Regions from separate parts of the Mesorhizobium album genome, predicted to be linked through region 1. Evidence: predicted binding sites of a transcription regulator. Region 1 holds the regulator's gene; each other region holds the start of a gene.
What was found. The regulator LexA, encoded in region 1, represses DNA repair genes until DNA is damaged. The targets are predictions, from matches to a motif close to TGTTCNNNNTGTGTTCNG.
Positions count from the first base shown of each region.

Region 2: RFN28_RS16035 (PA0069 family radical SAM protein) is a predicted target of LexA. The motif match lies at 1,403-1,420, and genes of this name have one in related genera.
Region 3: RFN28_RS18375 (ATP-dependent helicase) is a predicted target of LexA. The motif match lies at 1,401-1,418, and genes of this name have one in related genera.

Region 1 covers NZ_JAVIIW010000004.1:12,153-15,427, reverse strand. Annotated here, with positions in the region: partial or broken gene RFN28_RS04540 (ComEC/Rec2 family competence protein) at 1-1,433, shown strand, start outside; gene lexA (transcriptional repressor LexA) at 1,519-2,259, opposite strand; gene RFN28_RS04530 (molybdopterin molybdotransferase MoeA) at 2,376-3,275, opposite strand, start outside.
Region 2 covers NZ_JAVIIW010000017.1:73,471-76,745, reverse strand. Annotated here, with positions in the region: gene RFN28_RS16045 (hypothetical protein) at 1-668, opposite strand, end outside; gene RFN28_RS16040 (glycosyltransferase) at 843-1,346, opposite strand; gene RFN28_RS16035 (PA0069 family radical SAM protein) at 1,495-2,649, shown strand; gene rnhB (ribonuclease HII) at 2,905-3,275, shown strand, end outside.
Region 3 covers NZ_JAVIIW010000021.1:39,161-42,435, reverse strand. Annotated here, with positions in the region: gene RFN28_RS18390 (LysR substrate-binding domain-containing protein) at 1-551, shown strand, start outside; gene RFN28_RS18385 (hypothetical protein) at 761-934, opposite strand; gene RFN28_RS18380 (hypothetical protein) at 1,049-1,204, shown strand; gene RFN28_RS18375 (ATP-dependent helicase) at 1,433-3,275, shown strand, end outside.

The DNA of each region.
Region 1 (3,275 bases):
ATCATCTCGATTTCCGGCCTGCACATGGCGCTGGTCGCCGGCACGATCATGCTTTTGCTGCGCGGCGCCTTCGCGCTGTTTCCGGATTTCTCCTCGCGCCGCCCGGTGAAAAAATACGCCGCGGCAATCGCGCTGGTGTCGATCGCCGCTTATCTCGTCATTTCCGGCGTCGTGGTCGCGGCCGAGCGGAGTCTCATCATGCTCGCGGTCATGTTGATCGCCGTGCTCTTCGACCGGGCGGCGCTGACGATGCGCAATCTGGCGATTTCGGCCATCGCCGTCATCCTGGTGTCGCCGCATGAAGTGGTCGGCCCGAGCTTCCAGATGTCGTTTGCCGCCACGGCAGCGCTCGTCGGCGCCTATGCCGGCTGGGCCGAATACCGCACCGGCAAAGTGAGGGTGCCGCCGCCGAAGCGTTCGTTCCTGCGGTTCCTGTCGCGAAAGCTGGCGGTCGGAGCGGGTGGCGCCGCCATGACCTCGATCATCGCCGGAAGCGCTACGGCATTGTTTGCCATCTGGCACTTCCAGCGCGTCTCGCCGCTCAGCCTGCTGGCCAATCTCGCGATCATGCCGATCGTCACGGTCGTGATGTTCCTTGCCGTCGCCAGCGCCGTCATGATGCCGTTCGGCTTCGACTGGCCTTTCCTCTATTTGATGGGCAAGGGGCTGACGGCGATGATCGCGATCTCGGGGTGGATTTCGGAACGCTCGCCGGTCGATGCCGTCGGGCTGATCTCGATCCAGTCGGTGCTGCTTACGACAATCGCGCTGGTCATTGCGACCATGGCCACCACCTGGCTCAGGCTGGCGGCCGTTCCCTTCGCGTTGGCCGGCCTGCTGACGATCCCGCAGGTGCGCACGCCGGACGTCCTGATTTCCGAGGATGCGCATCTGGTGGCGATGCCGATCGGCGGCGGCGAACTCGCCATCAACCGCGCGCGCTCCAACGAATTCACAACCGACAACTGGAAACGGCGCTGAAGGCCGAGACAATCGTGCCGCCCGAGACATTCGTCAGCGGGGAGATAACCGATCCCGTCGGCCTGCCGCCAGGCTCGCCTTTCTACTGTACCGGCGACCTCTGCATTGGCCGGCATCCATCCGGCGCGCTCGTCGCGCTAGCCGAGAACCGCGACAGCGCCCGGCCGGCCTGCGGCTTCGCCGATCTCATCGTCATCAACGACGCCATGGCCTACAACCCTTGCCGCGATCCACGCGTCCTCGTCGTCACCAAGCGGCAGCTCGCGCGTGACGGCAGTGCCGCCGTCTTCTTCGACCCGCAATCGGCGACAGCGCGGCCAGCCATTCACTATGCCGTCCAACAGCCTTACCGTCCCTGGCACGAGCAACGACGGTATTCGCGCGAGGCGAGGGGGCTGGCACCCTACAAGCAGCCTGAAACGCCAGAAGCCAAGCCTCAACCGGCTCAGTAGCGGTTCAGCCATGCTGAACCGCTACTGAGTGTTTGTCTTGACGCAATTCCGGACGGAAAACCGCTGCGCACTTTCCTGGAATTGCTCAGTAGCGCCGGATGAGCCCGACGAGCTTGCCCTGAACCTTGACGCGATCTGGGCCGAAGATGCGGGTCTCATAGGCCGGATTGGCGGCTTCCAACGCGATCGAGGCGCCCTTGCGGCGGAAGCGCTTCAGTGTCGCCTCCTCGTCATCGACCAGCGCCACCACGATCTCACCCGGGCTCGCGGTGTTGGCATTGCGGATGATCACGGTGTCGCCGTCGAAGATGCCCGCCTCGATCATCGAGTCGCCCTTGACCTCCAGCGCATAGTGCTCGCCGCCCGTGATCATGTCCGGCGGCACCGTGATCGAATGCGTCTGGTGCTGGATGGCGTCGATCGGCACACCGGCGGCGATGCGGCCCATCACCGGAATGGACACGGCCGAAACGGCATCGTCGTCATTGCTGGGCGCCGGCGTGCGCGAAGGCGCCGCAGGCTTGATCTGTCGGCCGAGATTGCCTTGTCCGAGACTTCCCTGGATGACGCTCGGCGAAAACTTCCTCGCCGCGTTGAGGCCGGGCGCGATGGAATCGGGCAGGCGCAGCACCTCGAGGGCGCGCGCCCGGTTCGGCAGCCGGCGAATAAAGCCGCGCTCCTCCAGTGCCGTGATCAGGCGGTGGATGCCCGACTTCGAGGCAAGGTCGAGCGCTTCCTTCATCTCGTCGAAAGACGGCGGAATGCCGCTTTCCTTGAGCCGTTCGTGGATGAACATCAGAAGTTCATGTTGCTTGCGTGTCAGCATGGCAGCCCCCAACGGGTTCCAAAACCAGAATCAGAAAACAAACCCAGAACAAACACTATCTGTTCCAGTTGTGTTCCGCAACCGTTTAAAGTTTAGTGAATGTGTTGACGTTTTGTTCAGCGTAACATCAGAACGCTGCATTCGGCGCCGGCTTCCGCGGCCGGCGCGTAGGGCTCGCGCACGATCAGGCCGTTGGCGTCGGCCAGCATCCGCAGCATCGAGGAATCCTGGATGCCGAACGGCGTTGCGACCAGCGCCCCGGCATCCTCGCGCACGACGGCGCGCACATAGTCCTGCCTGATGTCGTTAGCGTGCATCGCGGAACCCAGCCATGCCGTGCGAATGTCCTGCCGGTAGGGACGACCGCCGAGCCGCGCCAGGAGCGGCTTCAGGAACAGTTGCGAGCAAACCAGGCTCGCCACCGGATTGCCGGGCAGGCCGACGCAGCGGATGTCGCCGAGCCGGCCAAACATCAGCGGCTTGCCGGGGCGCATGGCGATCTTCCAGAAATCGAGCTGCATGCCTTCGCCGGTCAGCACGTCGTGGATCAGGTCATGGTCGCCCACCGAGGCGCCGCCAAGCGTGACGATGACGTCGGCGCCGGCCTTGACCGCTTTCTTCACCAAAGCCGCGATTGCGTCCTTGCGGTCGGCGGCAATGCCGAGGTCGAGCGCGCGCGCGCCGACCGACTGCGCCACGGCGGCGACGCCATAGGCGTTGGACGAAATAATCTGGTCGGGACCGAGCGCGCTGCCCGGCGGCAACAACTCGTCGCCCGTGGCGATGATCGCGACGAACGGCTGCCGCACCACATTGAGGCTCGGATGGTTGGCCGACGCCGCCAGCGAAAGCGCTGCCGGATCGAGGTCGCGACCTTTATGGAGGAGCACGTCACCCTCGCCGAAGTCGAGTCCGCGGCGACGGACGTTGCGTGCCTGCGCGGTCGGCTCGATCACTTCGATGCTGCCGCCGCCGAGGTCGCGGACATTCTCCTGGATGACGACGGTGTCGGCACC
Region 2 (3,275 bases), on a different contig from region 1:
AAGAAGAACTTCAGCATGCGCCAGTCGTCGAGGTCGAAATGATATTTGCCGAGCGAGGCGAGGTTCTTGTCGGCATCTGATGCCTTGCCGGTCGGGAAGCTCCACCAGACGCGCGTCGTGATCAGTTTGGCCTGGCCGCCGAGATAGTGCCGGGCGACGTCGAGAAGCAGCGGGTCCTTCTGGATGGCAAGGGCCGCCTTGCAGTCCAGGATGCGCTCGAAATAGTGGCCACTGAGCAGCGAGCGGCCGAACCGCTTTTCCGCCTCGTCATGCTCGCCCGGCATGAATTCGAGACGGCGGTCGAAATTGCCGAAACAGGGCGTGCGCTGCGCGAAAGCGGCGATCTCCTCTTGGATCTCCCGCGGCAGCATGAAGCCCGAAAACAACCCGTCGGAGCGCAAGGCCTCGACCACCGCTTCGCGCTCGATGCCGGTGAACATCGTGTTTCCCGCATCATCGCGCGGACGGGCTCGCTTGGCGCCCAGCCAGTGCATGCGGCGCCCCGGCATGGTGCGCGCCAGTACGAACATCGGCAGCCAGGCCGGGTTTTCGCGAAGGTCCGTCAGATAGGTCGGGATGCGCACGGCGATGCGCTTGAACAGGCTGCCGTCGCGGGCGATAGCCTCCAGGCTGGCCGCGCCGGAATTGTCTGGGGGAGCAAGATTCATCGGGTCCTCATATGCTTTGGAGTTCGACGAAGCGACAGCCGCCTACCGCTTCGGCATTACCCAATCCCGATCGTCCCGCGTGAGGAGGATGCTAGCCTCACCTTCGATTTTGTGCAACGCACAATAAAGTTAGTACTGAAACTCGCCGCCCTGCTTTTCCTCCCTTGCTAGGCGTCACTTCGGCGGCGCCACCCAGATTTCGGCATTCAGCCTTCTGCTGGCCAGGCCGCGCGCCAAGGCTTCGGCGCTGCGCGCGTTTTTCGCGAGGGCCGAGGCCTGCCGCTTGCTGATGACCAGGCCTTCGGCCAGCGCCCGGTTGCCTGAAAAGACCCGGGCCAGGAAGGGCGTGCGATTGGCGCGGGCGCGTGAAAAACGCGCCGGCATGGTTTGCCTTGCCGTATGCGCCACCACCTCTTCGATCCAGCCTTCGGCCAGCCGAGCGCCGGGCTCGAGCAGCAGCAGCCAATCGCCCTTGGCCTGGCCGATGCCGGCTGCGATGCCGCCGGCCAGATAATGGCAGCCGGCGTGCTCGGCGACACGATGCGTCTGGTCGGTCGAACCGGCATCGCAGACGATGACGTCGCGCACGACGCCTTCGACCGCGCCGCCGATCAGCGAGGCGAGCGTGCGGGCAAGGCCTTCTTCGTCGTTGCGGGTTTCGATGAGAACGCTGAGCATTTCAGCCGAATAGCGGAAAGCCGGGCGCTGCGCCAGTTGCGCATCGCGGCTCAAAAAGTTCTTGCTTTGTTCTCATCGGCAAAATAGGAATAGTTTCATGAGCAGAACGATTCGACAGCCTGCCGACAGTCCTTGGGAGAGGGCGAAAATGGAACAGATCGTGCGTGCCGACATTGCCGCCTTCGGAGCAGGCAGGGCCGAAATGGCAAACGCAATGATAGAACAGAGCGGCATGCGTGTGCGGCCGGACCGCAATCGCGGACGCTCGGCCGGCATCAATCCGTCCGGCCGGTTCGAGCCGGTCAGCCGGCATGTTTTCGACGACGGCTGGAACTCGCTGGAGGAGCTGCCGCCCTTCAAGACCGAGGTGCAGGTCGAAAAGCCGCGCACCATCATCACGCGCAACGAATCGCCGGACATCTCATTCGACCGTTCGATCAATCCCTATCGAGGCTGCGAGCATGGCTGCGTCTACTGCTTCGCCAGGCCGACGCATGCCTTCATGGGCCTGTCGGCGGGGCTCGATTTCGAATCGAAGCTCTTCGCCAAGCCTGATGCGGCGCGCATGCTCGACAGGGAATTGTCGAAGCCCGGCTACCAGCCGCGCACCATCGCCATCGGCACCAACACAGATCCCTACCAGCCGATCGAGAAGCAATACCGGATCATGCGCGAGATCCTGGAGGTGCTGGAGGCGCGCGGCCATCCGGTCGGCATCGTCACCAAGTCGGCGCTGGTGACGCGCGACATCGACATCCTGTCGCGCATGGCCGAACGCGGCCTGGCCAAAGTGGCGCTGTCGGTGACGACGCTGGACCGCATGCTGGCGCGCACCATGGAACCGCGCGCGTCGACGCCGACGAAGCGGCTGGAGGCGATAAGGCAGCTTTCGGATGCCGGCGTTCCCACCTCGGTGATGGTGGCGCCGATCGTTCCCGGCCTCAACGACCCGGAACTGGAGCGCATCCTCGATTCGGCGCGCGCGGCCGGCGCCCGCGAAGCCGGGTATGTCGTTCTGCGCCTGCCGCTCGAGGTGGCGCCGATCTTCAAGGACTGGCTCTTGCGGCATTATCCGGACCGCTACCGGCACGTGATGTCGCTGATCCGCTCGATGCGCGACGGCAAGGATTACGATTCAGAATGGGGCAAGCGCATGAAGGGCGCCGGGCCCTATGCCTGGCAGATCGGCCGGCGCTTCGAGATCGCGGCCAAGCGGCTCGGGCTCAACATGGAGCGGCGACAGCTTCGGACGGACCAATTCGTCGCAGGGTCCGGCGCCGGCGAGCAGCTGATGCTGCTGTGAAGACGGCGCCGGCCGCGAAAGGCCGGCGCCAGGCAATTCGGGAGACGCGAGTTTTCCGCCCGGATTGCAGCCCGCTAAGTATTTGTTTTTACGCAATTCCTAACGGAAAACCGCTGCGCATTTTTCCTGGAATTGCTCAAGAATCCCGTCCGGCCCTTGTCCCCCGGCCGTGAGACGGTGCCCTCCCGGTCCGGCGCCCCACCCGACCCGGAGGGACTTGCGGAGAATCGGAGCCGATGCGAACCTCGCCGCACCATGGCTCGCGCGCGTTCCGATTCTCCGTTTCTCTTTGAAATGGTCGAGAAGCCCGACTTCTCCATCGAAACGAAGGCGATCGCGGAAGGGCTTTGGCCTGTCGCGGGCATGGATGAGGCGGGCCGCGGTCCGCTCGCCGGTCCCGTGGTGGCCGCGGCCGTAGTGCTCGACCCGGCCAACATTCCGGAAGGTCTGGACGATTCCAAGCGCCTCACGCATCTGCAGCGCGAGGCGCTGTTCCTCAAGATCCTCGGTTCGGCGCTCAGCGTCTCGATGGCGTCCATCAGCGCCGAAGGCATCGACAACAGCAATATTTTGAAAGCCAGCCTAGAAGCGATGCGCCGCGCCGCGGCCGGCCTGTCGCTGCAGCC
Region 3 (3,275 bases), on a different contig from region 1:
CCGAGTACGACCTCGAGATCCGCTATGGCGACGGCAATTTCCCCGGCCTCAAATCCGAGCTCCTGTTCAAGGAGGACCTGACGCCGGTGTGCAGCCGCAAGCTGTTCCACGAGGTGCTGGGCGACATGCCGCTGTCCAGGGTGACGCCGGAAGATCTCAGGTATTTCACCTTGCTCCACTCCGACACATGCACCCAGAACTGGCAATCGTGGCTGAGCTTTGCCGGCGCGAGCTTCGTGCTCGGCGAGACCAAGAGCATCTATTTCGATTCCTGCATGATGTCCTACGAGGCGGCCAATGCCGGTATGGGCTTTGCCGTCGCCAACCGCGCCTACATGGCGAGCGACATCCGCGCCGAGCGGCTGGTGGCACCCTTCGCCGTCCATCACCCCAACACCGCCGGCTGGTATTTCGTCAGCCCTATCAAGGCGCTCGGCGCGCGCAAGGTGGAGCTGTTCAAGCAGTGGATCATGGCCGAGGCGGCGCTGACTCAGCGCCAGCTGGACATCGAGATCGCCGGCCTGCCGGTGCGGCGGGCGGCGATGGTGTGAGACGACAATCCACGCTTTACATAGCCGGCTAGCGCGATCGCACCATGACGCGGCCGAGAGACTCAGCTATCTTTAACTGCGCGGCGGGCCTGATTTTCCCGCTTGGCCGGCGCTTTCCCAGCTTCCTCCCAAGCAGCGCCGGCCTTCTTCTATGGTGATGACGGCTTCCAGTCATCTCACTCACCCGAATTCCAAACTGACATCGCCAATCACTGCTTCGGCGGCGTGCTAGGCTGGTAGCCGCCGGTGGTCGATTTCGGCACCGGATTCTTGTCGACCTGCGGGTTCTGATCGACGGGCGCCTTGGTGGGCTGCACGCTGTTGTCGCAGGCGGCGAGCGCGAGCACTGCCGCAAGGGCCAGCAGCATAGGAAGCTTCTTCATGACGACCTCCTCTCGTTCGCCCCTACATGAAGGCAAACGACGCGGTGGCGGTTTGGTTGCCTGGCCGGCGGAACCAACCGCCACGTGCCCGGTTGAACCGATGAGGAGGTGGCCATGATCCGTTTGCTGCTTGTCGGCCTGTTCGCCTACACGGCCTACCGCGTCACCAGGAGGATCATCGACGAGGTGTCCGGGACTGTGGCGCCGGCGGATGAACGGCGGACGCTGCGGCGCCAGTCGGCAGCGATGGGGGTCGAGCCGAAGCGCTGACGCCCTTTCCTCGCCCCCACGGACGTGGGGCGAGGTGGCTCGGGCGAAGCCCGAGACGGAGCGGGGGAAGGCGCCGGCCTTGAATGGTACAAGAGAACCCGCCGACGTCGCAGGCCCTCTCCGACCGCTTCGCGGCCACCTGTCCCCGCTTTGCGGGGGCGAGGAAAGGCGTAGCGAAGCGGCGTAGCGAAGCATTGCGAACAAAGCGGAAACGATGCTTGATGGGCGATGAACATCGCTGCCCGTGATTCGTCCTTCGAAGCTCCCGCCTATCTTGCCCGGCTCAACGACGCGCAGCGGCTGGCGGTGGTGCATGGCGACGGCAAGGTGGCCACACCCCTGCTGGTGATCGCGGGCGCCGGATCCGGTAAGACAAACACGCTGGCGCATCGGGTGGCGCATCTCATCGTCAAGGGCGCCGATCCGCGCCGCATCCTGCTCATGACCTTCTCGCGCCGCGCCGCGTCGGAAATGGCCAAGCGCGTCGAGCGCATCGCAGGCGAGGTGCTGGGGCGCGATGCCGCAATCATCGCCGACGCGCTCGCCTGGGCCGGCACTTTTCATGGCATCGGCGCTAGGCTGTTGCGCGACTATGCCGAGCAGGTAGGCCTCGATCCCGCCTTCACCATCCATGACCGCGAGGATTCCGCCGACCTGATGAACCTTGCCCGCCACGAGCTCGGTTTCTCCAAGACCGAAAGCCGCTTTCCCACCAAAAGCACCTGCCTGCAGATCTATTCGCGCGCCGTCAACGCGCAGGCGCCGCTGGGCGAAGTGCTGGGCTCGGCCTTTCCCTGGTGCGCGACGTGGGCGGATCAGCTGAAGGAGCTGTTTTCGGCCTATGTCGAAGCCAAGCAGGCGCAGAACGTGCTCGATTACGACGACCTTTTGCTCTACTGGGCGCAGATGGCGGCCGAACCGGAGATCGCCGCGCATCTTTCCAGCCGCTTCGACCATGTGCTGGTCGACGAATACCAGGACACCAACCGGCTGCAGGCATCGATCCTCTTGGCGCTGAAGCCGGATGGCGCCGGGCTCACCGTGGTGGGCGACGACGCGCAGTCGATCTATTCCTTCCGCGCGGCGGAAGTGCGCAACATCCTCGATTTCCCAAAACAGTTCTCGGAAGGCGCCGAGATCGTCATGCTGGAGCGCAACTACCGCTCGACCGAGACGATCCTTGCCGCCGCCAACGCGGTGATCGGTGAGGCCACCGAGCGCTTCACCAAGAACCTCTGGACCGAGCGCCGATCCTCGCACAAGCCGCAGCTGGTGAGCGTGCGCGACGAGGCCGAGCAGGCCAACTATGTCTGCCAGGCGATCCTCGCCGAGCGCGAGGCGGGCACGGCGCTGAAGGCGCAGGCGGTGCTCTTCCGCGCCTCGCATCACAGCGGGCCGCTGGAGGTGGAGCTCACGCGCCGCAATATCCCGTTTGTGAAATTCGGCGGGCTGAAATTCCTCGACGCCGCCCACGTCAAGGACGTGCTGGCGATGCTGCGCTTCGCCGAGAACCCGCGCGACCGCGTCGCCGGATTCCGCGTGCTGCAGCTTATGCCGGGCATCGGTCCTTCCGCCGCCTCGCAGATCGTCGAGGCGATGGCCACCTCGCTGGACGAGACGCTGGGCCTTGCCCGCTTCCGGCCGCCGCAGCGCGCGGCTGACGATTGGCCGGTCTTCCTCGACATCTACAGCGGGCTGCGCGCCGGCCCCAGATGGCCGGCCGACCTCGAGCGGGTCAGGCTCTGGTACGAGCCGCATCTGGAGCGCATCCACGAGGACGCGATCACGCGCCGGGCCGACCTGCTGCAGCTCGAGCAGATCGCGTCCGGCTATCCCTCGCGGGAGCGCTTCCTGACCGAGCTCACGCTCGACCCGCCGGACGCCACCAGCGACCAGGCCGGGCCGCCGCATCGCGACGAGGATTATCTCATCCTGTCGACCATCCATTCAGCCAAGGGCCAGGAATGGAAGAACGTCTTCGTGCTCAACACCGTCGACGGCTGCATCCCGGCCGATCTCGGCGTCGGCACCAAGGAGGACATCGAGGAGGAGCGACGGCTGCTCTATGTGG